3 regions of the Ciceribacter sp. RN22 genome follow, and region 3 is predicted to be linked to each of the others. Evidence: predicted binding sites of a transcription regulator. Region 3 holds the regulator's gene; each other region holds the start of a gene.
What was found. Region 3 encodes PhoB, which activates phosphate uptake and scavenging genes when phosphate is short. Its sites were predicted from a motif close to TGTCATNNANCTGTCAT; they were not measured.

Region 1 (3,274 bases), 1.5 Mb from region 3:
ACTTCGGCACCGAGGCCGGCCGCCATGCGCGCGGAATGCAGGCCGACGACGCCACCACCGATGACGGTGACCTTGCCCGGAAGCACGCCCGGAACGCCGCCGAGCAACACGCCGCGGCCGCCATGCGCCTTCTGCAGCGCGGTGGCCCCTGCCTGGATCGCCAGACGACCGGCGACTTCAGACATCGGAGCGAGCAGCGGAAGGCCACCGCGCTCGTCGGTCACGGTTTCGTAGGCGACGGCCGTTACACCGGATTCGAGCAGGCCCTTCGTCTGTTCCGGATCGGGAGCGAGGTGGAGATAGGTGTAGAGGATCTGGCCTTCACGCAGCTGCGACCATTCCGACGGCTGCGGTTCCTTGACCTTCACGACCATGTCGGCACGGGTGAAGATGTCCTTGGCCGAGGCGACGATCTCGGCACCCGCCGCGATGTAGGCATTGTCGTCGGCGCCGATGCCGCCGCCCGCGCCTGTCTCGATCAGCACCTTGTGGCCGTGCGCCACGTATTCGCGGACGGCACCGGGGGTCAGCCCGACCCGGTACTCGTGATTCTTGATTTCCTTGGGGCAGCCTACGAGCATTTTCGTTCCTCTCTTGCCGGCGTTTTCGCCACGGGTGATTTGACCCCGAATTTGAAACACCGAAGACGCAAAATGTCCTTGCAAATTTCAATTTTGACCAGCATTAATTTCGCGCATTATTGCACGCAAAGACAGATTCATCGAAGGATATTCGAATGCAGGAACTAGACGCGATTGATTTTGCGATTTTGAAGGCACTTCAGCAAAACGGTCGCATGACCAACGCTGAGCTCGCCGAAAAGGTCGGGCTGAGCGCCTCCGCCTGTTCGCGGCGCCACGACATCCTCGAACGCTCGGGTGTGATCAGCGGCTATCACGCGCGGCTGTCGAACAAGGTACTCGAATACAAGATGATCGCAATCGTGCACATCTCACTTTCGGGTCAGTTCGCGAAAACGCTTTCCGATTTCGAGGCAGCAGTGAAGCGGTGCCCGAACGTCCTCGTCTGTTATCTGATGTCGGGAGAATACGACTATATCCTTCGCGTCGCGGCCAAGGACCTCGAGGATTACGAGCGCATCCATCGCGATTGGTTGTCGGCCCTGCCGCATGTGGTGAAGATCAACTCCAGCTTTGCGCTCCGCGAAATCATCGACCGGCCGAATGTCGGCCTTTGACGCATATAGCAACAATTTTAGCGGCAGAATTCAACGTCCGGCAAAGAACTCCTCCTAAGGTTGCGTGTCGAAGGCAACATTCCCGGAGGAACCATGAAGAAGTCCAACCTGAACATGGAGACGCGCCGCTCGCCGCGGCAGCGGTGCCGTGTCGACAGCAAGGTCAGGTATTTGCAGCAGGAAGCTGCGGCGCGGATGGTCGACGTTTCACGCACGGGGCTCGCGCTCGAACTCGCCACGCCGTTTCATGCCGCCGCGGGCAGTACCGTGCAGATCCAGAACGACCATCTCGGGCTGATCGAGGCGACCGTGCGCTGGCGCAGGGCAAGCCGTCTCGGGGTCGAGGTTCTGCGCACGAGCAATGCGCTTGCCCAGATGTCCGCCTATTTCCGGCACTTCCACAAGGAAGTCCGGCCCGTCCTCACCCGCTGAACGGCAAGTCCATAACGTTGCGCATCGCGCCAGCGAAGAATCACGCTCGCCGGATTCGGCGCGACGGCGCCCGTATGTTGTGCCGTTTGTGCGCCTTCGAAAGGTGATGTCCGCTGCTGCCCACAAGCCAGGGGTACAACTGACACATGCCTGTCATTTTCTGGATGCAGTTGTGCCCAAACGGCTCTAGTCTTGCCCGTCGCGAGGACAGCCACCGGAGGAAGACCCCACATGTCCCTGTCTGATCTGCATCCCATTTCCCGACGCAGCCTCCTCGGAGGCTTTGCAGCGACCACCGCCCTCATCGTGCTCCATCCCTTCGCGGCCCGGGCGAACGGCAACCAGGCGCACCTGCGACTGATGGAGACGACGGACATCCACGTCAACGTGATGCCGTACGACTATTATGCCGACAAGCCGAACGACACGATGGGACTTGCCCGCACAGCCGCAATCATCGATTCGATCCGCGCTGAGGCCGGAAACTCGATGCTGATCGACAACGGCGACCTGCTGCAGGGCAATCCGATGGGCGATTACATGGCCTATGAAAAGGGCATGAAGGCCGGGGACCTGCATCCGATCATCAAGGCGATGAACGTGCTCGGCTACGACTGCGGCACGCTCGGCAACCACGAGTTCAACTACGGCCTCGACTTCATGTTCAACACGCTGGGCGGGGCGAACTTCCCGATCGTCTGCGCGAACCTTACGAAGGGCATGCTGGCCGAAGATCCGACGAAGGACGAGCTCCACTTCAAGCCCTACACCATTCTCGACCGGAAGATCAGAGACGGCGCCGGCAACGAGAGCCCGATCCGCATCGGCTTCATCGGCTTCGTTCCGCCGCAGATCATGGTGTGGGACGCCAAGAACCTCGACGGCCGGGCGCAGACCCGCGACATCGTCGAGGCGGCGCGCGCCTGGATTCCAGTGATGAAGGAGGACGGCGCTGACATCGTCGTCGCACTTTCGCATTCCGGCATCGACGGGCACGGCCAGAGCGAGCGCATGGAGAACGCCTCGCTCTATCTCGCCGGCGTCGCCGGTATCGACGCAGTCTTCACCGGCCACCAGCACCTCGTCTTCCCCGGTCCCAAGACCTGGGACGACGTACCCGGCGCCGACCCGGTCAAGGGTACGTTGCTCGGCAAGCCGGCGGTGATGGGAGGCTTCTGGGGCTCACATCTGGGGCTCATCGACCTCCTGCTGGAAAAGGACGGCGCGAGCTGGAAGATCGTCGACTTTACATGCGAGGCGCGACCGATCTACCATCGCGACGACAACCGGAAGGTCATCGCCGACGTCTCCGACAAACCGGAGATCGTCGCCTCCGTCAGCGCCGAGCACGAGGCCACGCTGCAATATGTCCGAACGCCGGTCGGCAAGACCTCGGCGCCGCTCTACTCCTATTTCGCGCTCGTCGCGGACGACCCTTCGGTACAGATCGTCTCGAACGCGCAGACCTGGTACATCCGCGACATGCTGAAGGAGTCCGAATACAAGGACTATCCGATCCTTTCGGCCGCTGCCCCCTTCAAGGCGGGCGGACGCGGTGGTCCGGAATACTATACCGACGTGGCCGCCGGTGACGTCGCGATCAAGAACGTCGCCGACCTCTATCTCTATCCGAACACGGTGCAG
Region 2 (3,274 bases), on a different contig from region 3:
CTGAGGAAGACTCTCCCACCGGCGCCTCGCTCATCAAGACGGCCATGCCCGACAATCTAGGTGGCATACCAATCAAACCTTCGACTTATGGGCAAATAAGTCTCGGCCGACAGATAACGGGAGTCACGTTGCAACTGCAGCCTGGACAACGAATAGAGGCGAGGAACGTGCCTCCTCTCGCGTCGGGCGGAGATACGGGAAATTCGGTTGACGGGCCTTGCGCCCGTCGATGGCGGTTCCTCGCGAAGAAGGTCGCCATCGCGGCCTTGACCGGAGAGACAAATTGGTTTGCGGTCCGTTGCAATCCGCAAGACTGCCAGCGATCCGAATCCAACCGCAACGCGGCCCCGACCATCCGCGCGAGCGGTTTCTGTTCGAGTGGCCACCATGAAGCGAGGAACTTCACGGCCCTTTCCTCTGCCATCGTCGACGTCGGAATTGCCTGTAACTCCGATGGAGTCATCGACGCCTCCGGTATCCGCAGGGTGAAACTCGAGACAGGATGCTGGTCTATGTACGGGACGTAGCATTCGCAAAGCGGGACGCAAAGACGTGCCGCCTCTCAAGTAAGTAAGCGTCCTTCCGGACAGATGTCCCCACCTTGTCCACGTCTTCCGTCATAGAGACCGTAAAACGCTATCAGATTCGGACAGAAATTTGACATGGCTTGTATATTTGCTTATAAGGACATAAGCTATTCTTATTCATTTCTCGGAAAATTCGCCCAATTTTGGTCTAAGTCAGAAACATACCGATAACACTTAAAGAATATTTCATGATTTCTCGTCAGAGCATGGCAAGTGCCGCTGTGCCGGCGAGGAACATTACGGGAATACCGCACCCTTGTCGCTCGATATTCACTCTTGCCCTTTATCGTGATCTTAATCAGCGGGCGGCAATTTGCGTCGCCACAGGTCAAGAGATTTCCTGATCTGGCCGCACGACTGCCCGTGAACTGCGGCTGATCGGCGCGAGTGAACCATATCGGCACTTATCCTCCCAGGCGGTCCCGACGAAAAGTACCCTACCCGCTCGTGCTCACGGGTCCGATCCCGATGCCTGGCCGGACGGCGGCTTCACGCTGCCACGCAACTCGCGTGATCGCCACGGTTGGTCACGACCGATGACCGGCAGATGACGGTTCTGCTCGCGAGCGGGCGCGAAGGGACCGCCCGGATACGACTAATTTGCCCATAACCTGGCGAAGGGAGAGGATCGACACGATGAGTGTCGCCCGCCGACCTCCCTGCGGGATGGTCAGGCACGTCATCAACGAACAGATGCGGCAGAAGCTCCGTGCAATATGTCCGAACCATTTTTGCCTTCCGCATCCTGGCCTGCTGTAACGAGATCAATTGGGGCCGTGCCGTGAACGTGCAAGACGACAAAGGTTCTGGTGAATGAGGGAAGGAGAAGCATGACGAACAGTGACAAGCCTCAATCTGCGATCGAGATCGGAAGCCAAGCCCCCGGCTTGTTACCTCCGATCGTGGAGATTGGCATTTCCGAGGAGCGTCGGCATGCCGCGCTGGAGGCAGAGCTTTCGGCAATGAGCGCGATCGCTTCTGAACCTCGCGCCGACAACGAGGTCAAGGCCGGAATCGAAGCGATCATCGAGGGTGCCTCCCCCGACGACGCGGACCGTTTGCGCAGGCAGCTCGGCCTGCCGAAGCCACCCGGCCATCCGCGCAGTGCCAACGACGAACTCACCGACGACTGGCGGGATGGCGGCTATCCCTTCAAGTATAAGATGCTCCGCCGCGACTACGAGCACGAAAAATTCGTGCTCCAGACCGAACTGCTGAAGCTCCAATCCTGGGTGAAGGAAGCCAATCAACGGCTCATCATCCTGTTCGAGGGGCGCGACGCCGCGGGTAAGGGCGGCGCCATCAAGCGCTTCATGGAGCACCTCAATCCCCGTGGCGCACGCGTAGTGGCCCTTGAGAAGCCGAGCGAGGTGGAACGTGGCCAATGGTACTTTCAGCGGTACGTGGAACACCTGCCAACGCGCGGAGAAATCGTTCTCTTCGACCGCAGCTGGTACAATCGTGCCGGCGTCGAGCGTGTGATGGGCTTTTGTACCGAGGAGGAGTACCGCGAGTTCCTTCGCCAGGCGCCGGAGTTCGAACGCAACCTCGTGCGCAGTGGCATTCATCTCATCAAGTTCTGGTTCTCGGTCAGCCAGGACGAACAGCGCCGCCGCTTCAAGGAACGCAAGGTTCATCCGTTGAAGCAATGGAAGCTTTCGCCGATCGATATGGCGTCTCTCGACAAATGGGACGACTACACGCGGGCCAAAGAGGCCATGTTTTTCCACACAGACACGGCTGATTCCCCGTGGCTGGTCATCAAGTCCGACGACAAGAAGCGCGCGCGCCTCAACGCCATGCGCTACGTGCTTCATTCTCTGCCTTACACGGGCAAGAATCCGGAACGGATCGGGAGGGTGGACAGTCTGCTGGTCGGTCGGGCCAACACGATCCACGAGCGTGGCGAGTACACTGTCGGCGCGAGTTGGCCGCCCGAAATCCAAAGTGCCGCGCCTCAACATCAGGCCGGACATATGTGATGTCCGGCGATACGATGTTTGCCGATACCGGGGCTCCGCTGCCCGCGCGACGTGACGCCCCGACGGAGGACTGCAAAGCTCGGGAGTGGTCGCTCCACTCCTCGTCAGACAATTCTTCCGGGGAAGAACCGCGCCGCGTCGAAAGGCTCGTCTTCTGCACGACGGCAATCAAATCAGCTTGAGTTTTGTCGCCAGTGCCGTCGCCTGCGCCAGCGTGCCGGCATTGAGTGCCTTGCGAGCATTGTTCATGTGGAAATTTACATTCGCGTAGGTCATGTCCTCGATGGTAGCAATCGCCCTCATCGACTTGCCCTCGGAGGACCACTTCAGCATCAGGGCCTGCCTCGCGGTCATGTTGATGCTCGGTCTTGCCGTCGGCTCTATTTCCGTTTGTTCGATCCTTACGTGAAGCTGAGCAACCGCAGTCGACGCCGCCACCGGATCGATCTCCCTGTCCAGCGACAGGTAAGCCTTGGGTGAGGCGATCGTCAGCATCGACATGCGCCCAAAAGCAGTCGCGACAGGAATGGTAATGCCCGACCGGATGCCGAACTCGGCGGCATCCAGATAGAACTGCCGGACGCGTCTCGACCTCACCTTGGTCGAGTTTTCGCAAGTAGACCAGATAAAGCTCTTCATCGTGGATTTGGCGGTCCTGACGATCGGATCGATCTCGTTGAAGCCCTTGGAAAAATACCGATCCTG
Region 3 (3,274 bases):
GTCGGCGAAGGTCGCCTCCGTCAGCCGCTTGCCGAGCGTTTCCTGGCCTGGAACCTCGTAGAGGTTCGACAGGTGCCAGACCTTTTCGGCCTGTGACGTCAGCGCATCGACGAGATGCGGGTGGGCATGCCCGAGCGCGTTCACTGCGACGCCGGCCGCGAAATCGAGATATCGCTCACCATTTTCCGCGATAAGCCAAACCCCTTCGCCGCGCTCGAAACGCAGAGGCGCGCGCAGGTAGGTTTCGTAAAGCGGCGTGGCTTCAGCCATGGTGGAACAGCTCCTTCGCAACCGATCGATGTGAACACGGACCTTCCGGCGTCCCGCAGAAAAGTCCCCGGAAAAATCAAAAATGCCGCCTTTCGGCGGCGGTTGGCACTATCGGCATTTCCCGCTGTGCTGTCAACAAAACTGCGACACGCAAAGGATTTTTGTGATGCGCGAGCGCCTTTCACAGCTTTGATTCTCGCGGCCGGCGAAAGCCAGCAAGTTGGGGAAAACTTGAAAATCGATTCCGCTTGATTCGTCCGACTCTTGTCACGGAGTCAGCGCCACACTAGGTTAAATTTACATTAAAAGATTGCATGCGGCAGAAGTAGTCACCGAAAGTATCGAGGAAGTCTTGTTTTGGATTCGTCCGAAGCAACGGAGACGGATTCTGCCGTTAATATCGCGATGGCGGAGATAATGGCATGAACTGGACAGATGAGCGCGTCGAAAAACTCAAGAGGCTCTGGGCCGAGGGCCTGAGCGCAAGCCAGATCGCCGCACAACTCGGCGGCGTCAGCAGAAATGCGGTGATCGGCAAGGTGCATCGCCTCAACCTGCCGGGACGCGCGAAGTCCGGCGGCGGCACGGCACCGGCTCGTACGCCGAAACGTCCGGCACCGGCCCCTCGTCCCTCAAACTTTGCTGCGCGCGTCCCCGCCCGCGCAAACGCCCGTCCGGTAGGCGGAGCGATGCTGAAGGAAGAGGGCCAGATCGATGCCCTGGAGGAAATCCGCGCCGTTCCGGCCTCGAACGTCGTGATACCGATTTCCCGCCGGCTTGGGCTCACCGAACTCACCGAACGCACCTGCAAGTGGCCGATCGGCGATCCGATGAGCGACGAGTTCCACTTCTGCGGCTGCGAGTCACTCGATTCCTCGCCGTACTGCAAGTATCACGCCAAGCTCGCCTATCAGCCGGTCTCCGAGCGCCGCAAGGCGGACCGGTAAGCTTCTGGCCGGAGAAAACGAAAACGGGCCGCGCGGCCCGTTTTTTTGTGCGTGATGTAATTGGAAATCAGGCTTCCATCGAGTATCCGGCGCCGCGCACGGTGCGGATGACATCCTGCATGTTCGAGAAGTTGAGCGCCTTGCGCAGACGTCCGACGTGGACGTCGACAGTACGTTCGTCGACGTAGATGTCGTGCCCCCAGACGCCATCCAGCAGCTGCGAACGGGAGAAGACACGGCCCGGCGAAGTCATCAGGAACTCCAGCAGTCGGAATTCCGTCGGCCCGAGGCGGACCTCGCGGCTCTTGCGATGAACCCGGTGGGTTTCCCTGTCGAGTTCAATGTCGCCGCAGCGAAGAACGCTCGAGAGCATTTCGGGACGGGCACGCCGCAGCATCGCCTTGACGCGCGCCATCAGCTCCGGCGTCGAAAACGGCTTGACGACGTAATCGTCGGCGCCCGTGGCCAGGCCGCGCACGCGTTCGCTCTCCTCGCCGCGCGCCGTCAGCATGATGACAGGCAGGCGTTCGGTCTCCGGTCGCATACGCAGCCTGCGGCAGAGTTCGATCCCCGAGACGCCCGGCAGCATCCAGTCCAGAAGCAGGAGGTCTGGAACCCTTTCCTGGAGGCGCAGCTCTGCTTCGTCGCCGCGCAGAATCGTCTCCACCTCGTAACCTTCGGCCTCAAGATTGTAACGAAGGAGTACGCTCAGCGCCTCCTCGTCTTCGACTACCACTATCCTTGGCTGCATCGCTCACTTATCCTCTGCAGCGGCATCATTCGGTGACCGCGCCGACGTCCGTCGTCAGGTCTTCCTTCGGACGCTCGCCTTCGGGCTGGGCCCCCGTGGTCATGTAGTAGATGGTCTCGGCGATGTTGGTGGCGTGGTCGCCGATCCGCTCGAGGTTCTTGGCGCAGAAGAGAAGATGCGTGCAGCTCGTGATGTTGCGGGGATCTTCCATCATGTAGGTCAGCAACTCCCGGAACAGGGAGGTATAGACAGCATCGATCTCGTCGTCGCGATCGCGGACGGACTTCGCCTTCTCCGCCGAACGCGTCGAGTAGACGTCCAGGACTTCCTTCAGCTGCACGAGGGCAAGTTCGGAGAGGTGCTCGATGCCGCGAGCGAGCTTGCGCGGGATGCCCGCGCTCTGCACCGCCATCGCCCGCTTGGCGTTGTTCTTGCCGAGATCGCCGACCCGCTCCAGGTCGCTGGCGATCTTCAGCGCGCCGATGATCTCGCGAAGGTCGCTGGCGACGGGTTGGCGACGGGCGATCGTGATGACGGCCTTGTCACCGATTTCGCGCTCGGCTGCGTCCATAATGACGTCGTCGGAAATCACCTTGTGCGCCAGAGCAGCGTCCCCGTGGACCAGAGCGCGGACGCTGTCGCCCACCATCTGCTCGGCGAGTCCGCCCATCTCGGAGATGCGGCGCATCAGGTATTTCAGTTCCTCGTCGAAGGCGGAGTAGATATGGGTCGATGACATGTCGTGATCCTCGAATGAGTGCGTCTGCGCGGTTGGACGGGGCGTCAGCCGAAGCGGCCCATGATATAGTCCTGCGTGCGCTGATCGTCGGGATTGGTGAACATCTTGTCGGTGTCGTTTTCCTCGACGAGTTCGCCGAGATGGAACATGGCCGTGCGCTGCGACACGCGCGCCGCCTGCTGCATCGAATGCGTGACGATCACGATGGTGTAGTTCGCGCGAAGTTCGTGAATGAGTTCCTCCACCTTTGCCGTCGCGATCGGATCGAGTGCCGAGCAGGGCTCGTCCATCAGGATGACCTCGGGACTGACGGCGACGGCGCGGGCGATGCACAGACGCTGCTGCTGGCCACCCGACAGACCTGTGCCAGGAGCGTCGAGGCGATCCTTCACCTCGTTCCAGAGGCCGGCTTTCTGCAGCGCCGACGAGACGATGTCGTCCAGATCCGATTTCTTGCGAGCAAGCCCGTGGATGCGCGGTCCGTAGGCGACGTTTTCGTAGATGGACTTCGGGAACGGGTTCGGCTTCTGGAACACCATGCCGACCTTGGCGCGCAGCTGAACCGGG

Region 1: a site for PhoB is predicted at 1,771-1,787, ahead of NHF53_RS08120 (bifunctional 2',3'-cyclic-nucleotide 2'-phosphodiesterase/3'-nucleotidase). Genes of this name have one in related genera too.
Region 2: a site for PhoB is predicted at 1,124-1,140, ahead of ppk2 (polyphosphate kinase 2). Genes of this name have one in related genera too.

What each region holds. Positions count from the first base shown of each region.
Region 1 covers NZ_JAMXLD010000001.1:1,637,221-1,640,494, reverse strand. Annotated here, with positions in the region: gene ald (alanine dehydrogenase) at 1-581, opposite strand, end outside; gene NHF53_RS08130 (Lrp/AsnC family transcriptional regulator) at 737-1,198, shown strand; gene NHF53_RS08125 (PilZ domain-containing protein) at 1,292-1,630, shown strand; gene NHF53_RS08120 (bifunctional 2',3'-cyclic-nucleotide 2'-phosphodiesterase/3'-nucleotidase) at 1,862-3,274, shown strand, end outside.
Region 2 covers NZ_JAMXLD010000026.1:23,236-26,509, forward strand. Annotated here, with positions in the region: gene ppk2 (polyphosphate kinase 2) at 1,418-2,569, shown strand; gene NHF53_RS24035 (LuxR C-terminal-related transcriptional regulator) at 2,738-2,923, opposite strand; partial or broken gene NHF53_RS24120 (autoinducer binding domain-containing protein) at 3,026-3,274, opposite strand, start outside.
Region 3 covers NZ_JAMXLD010000001.1:177,321-180,594, forward strand. Annotated here, with positions in the region: gene NHF53_RS00875 (aspartate aminotransferase family protein) at 1-270, opposite strand, end outside; gene NHF53_RS00880 (GcrA family cell cycle regulator) at 693-1,217, shown strand; gene phoB (phosphate regulon transcriptional regulator PhoB) at 1,285-1,968, opposite strand; gene phoU (phosphate signaling complex protein PhoU) at 1,994-2,707, opposite strand; gene pstB (phosphate ABC transporter ATP-binding protein PstB) at 2,752-3,274, opposite strand, start outside.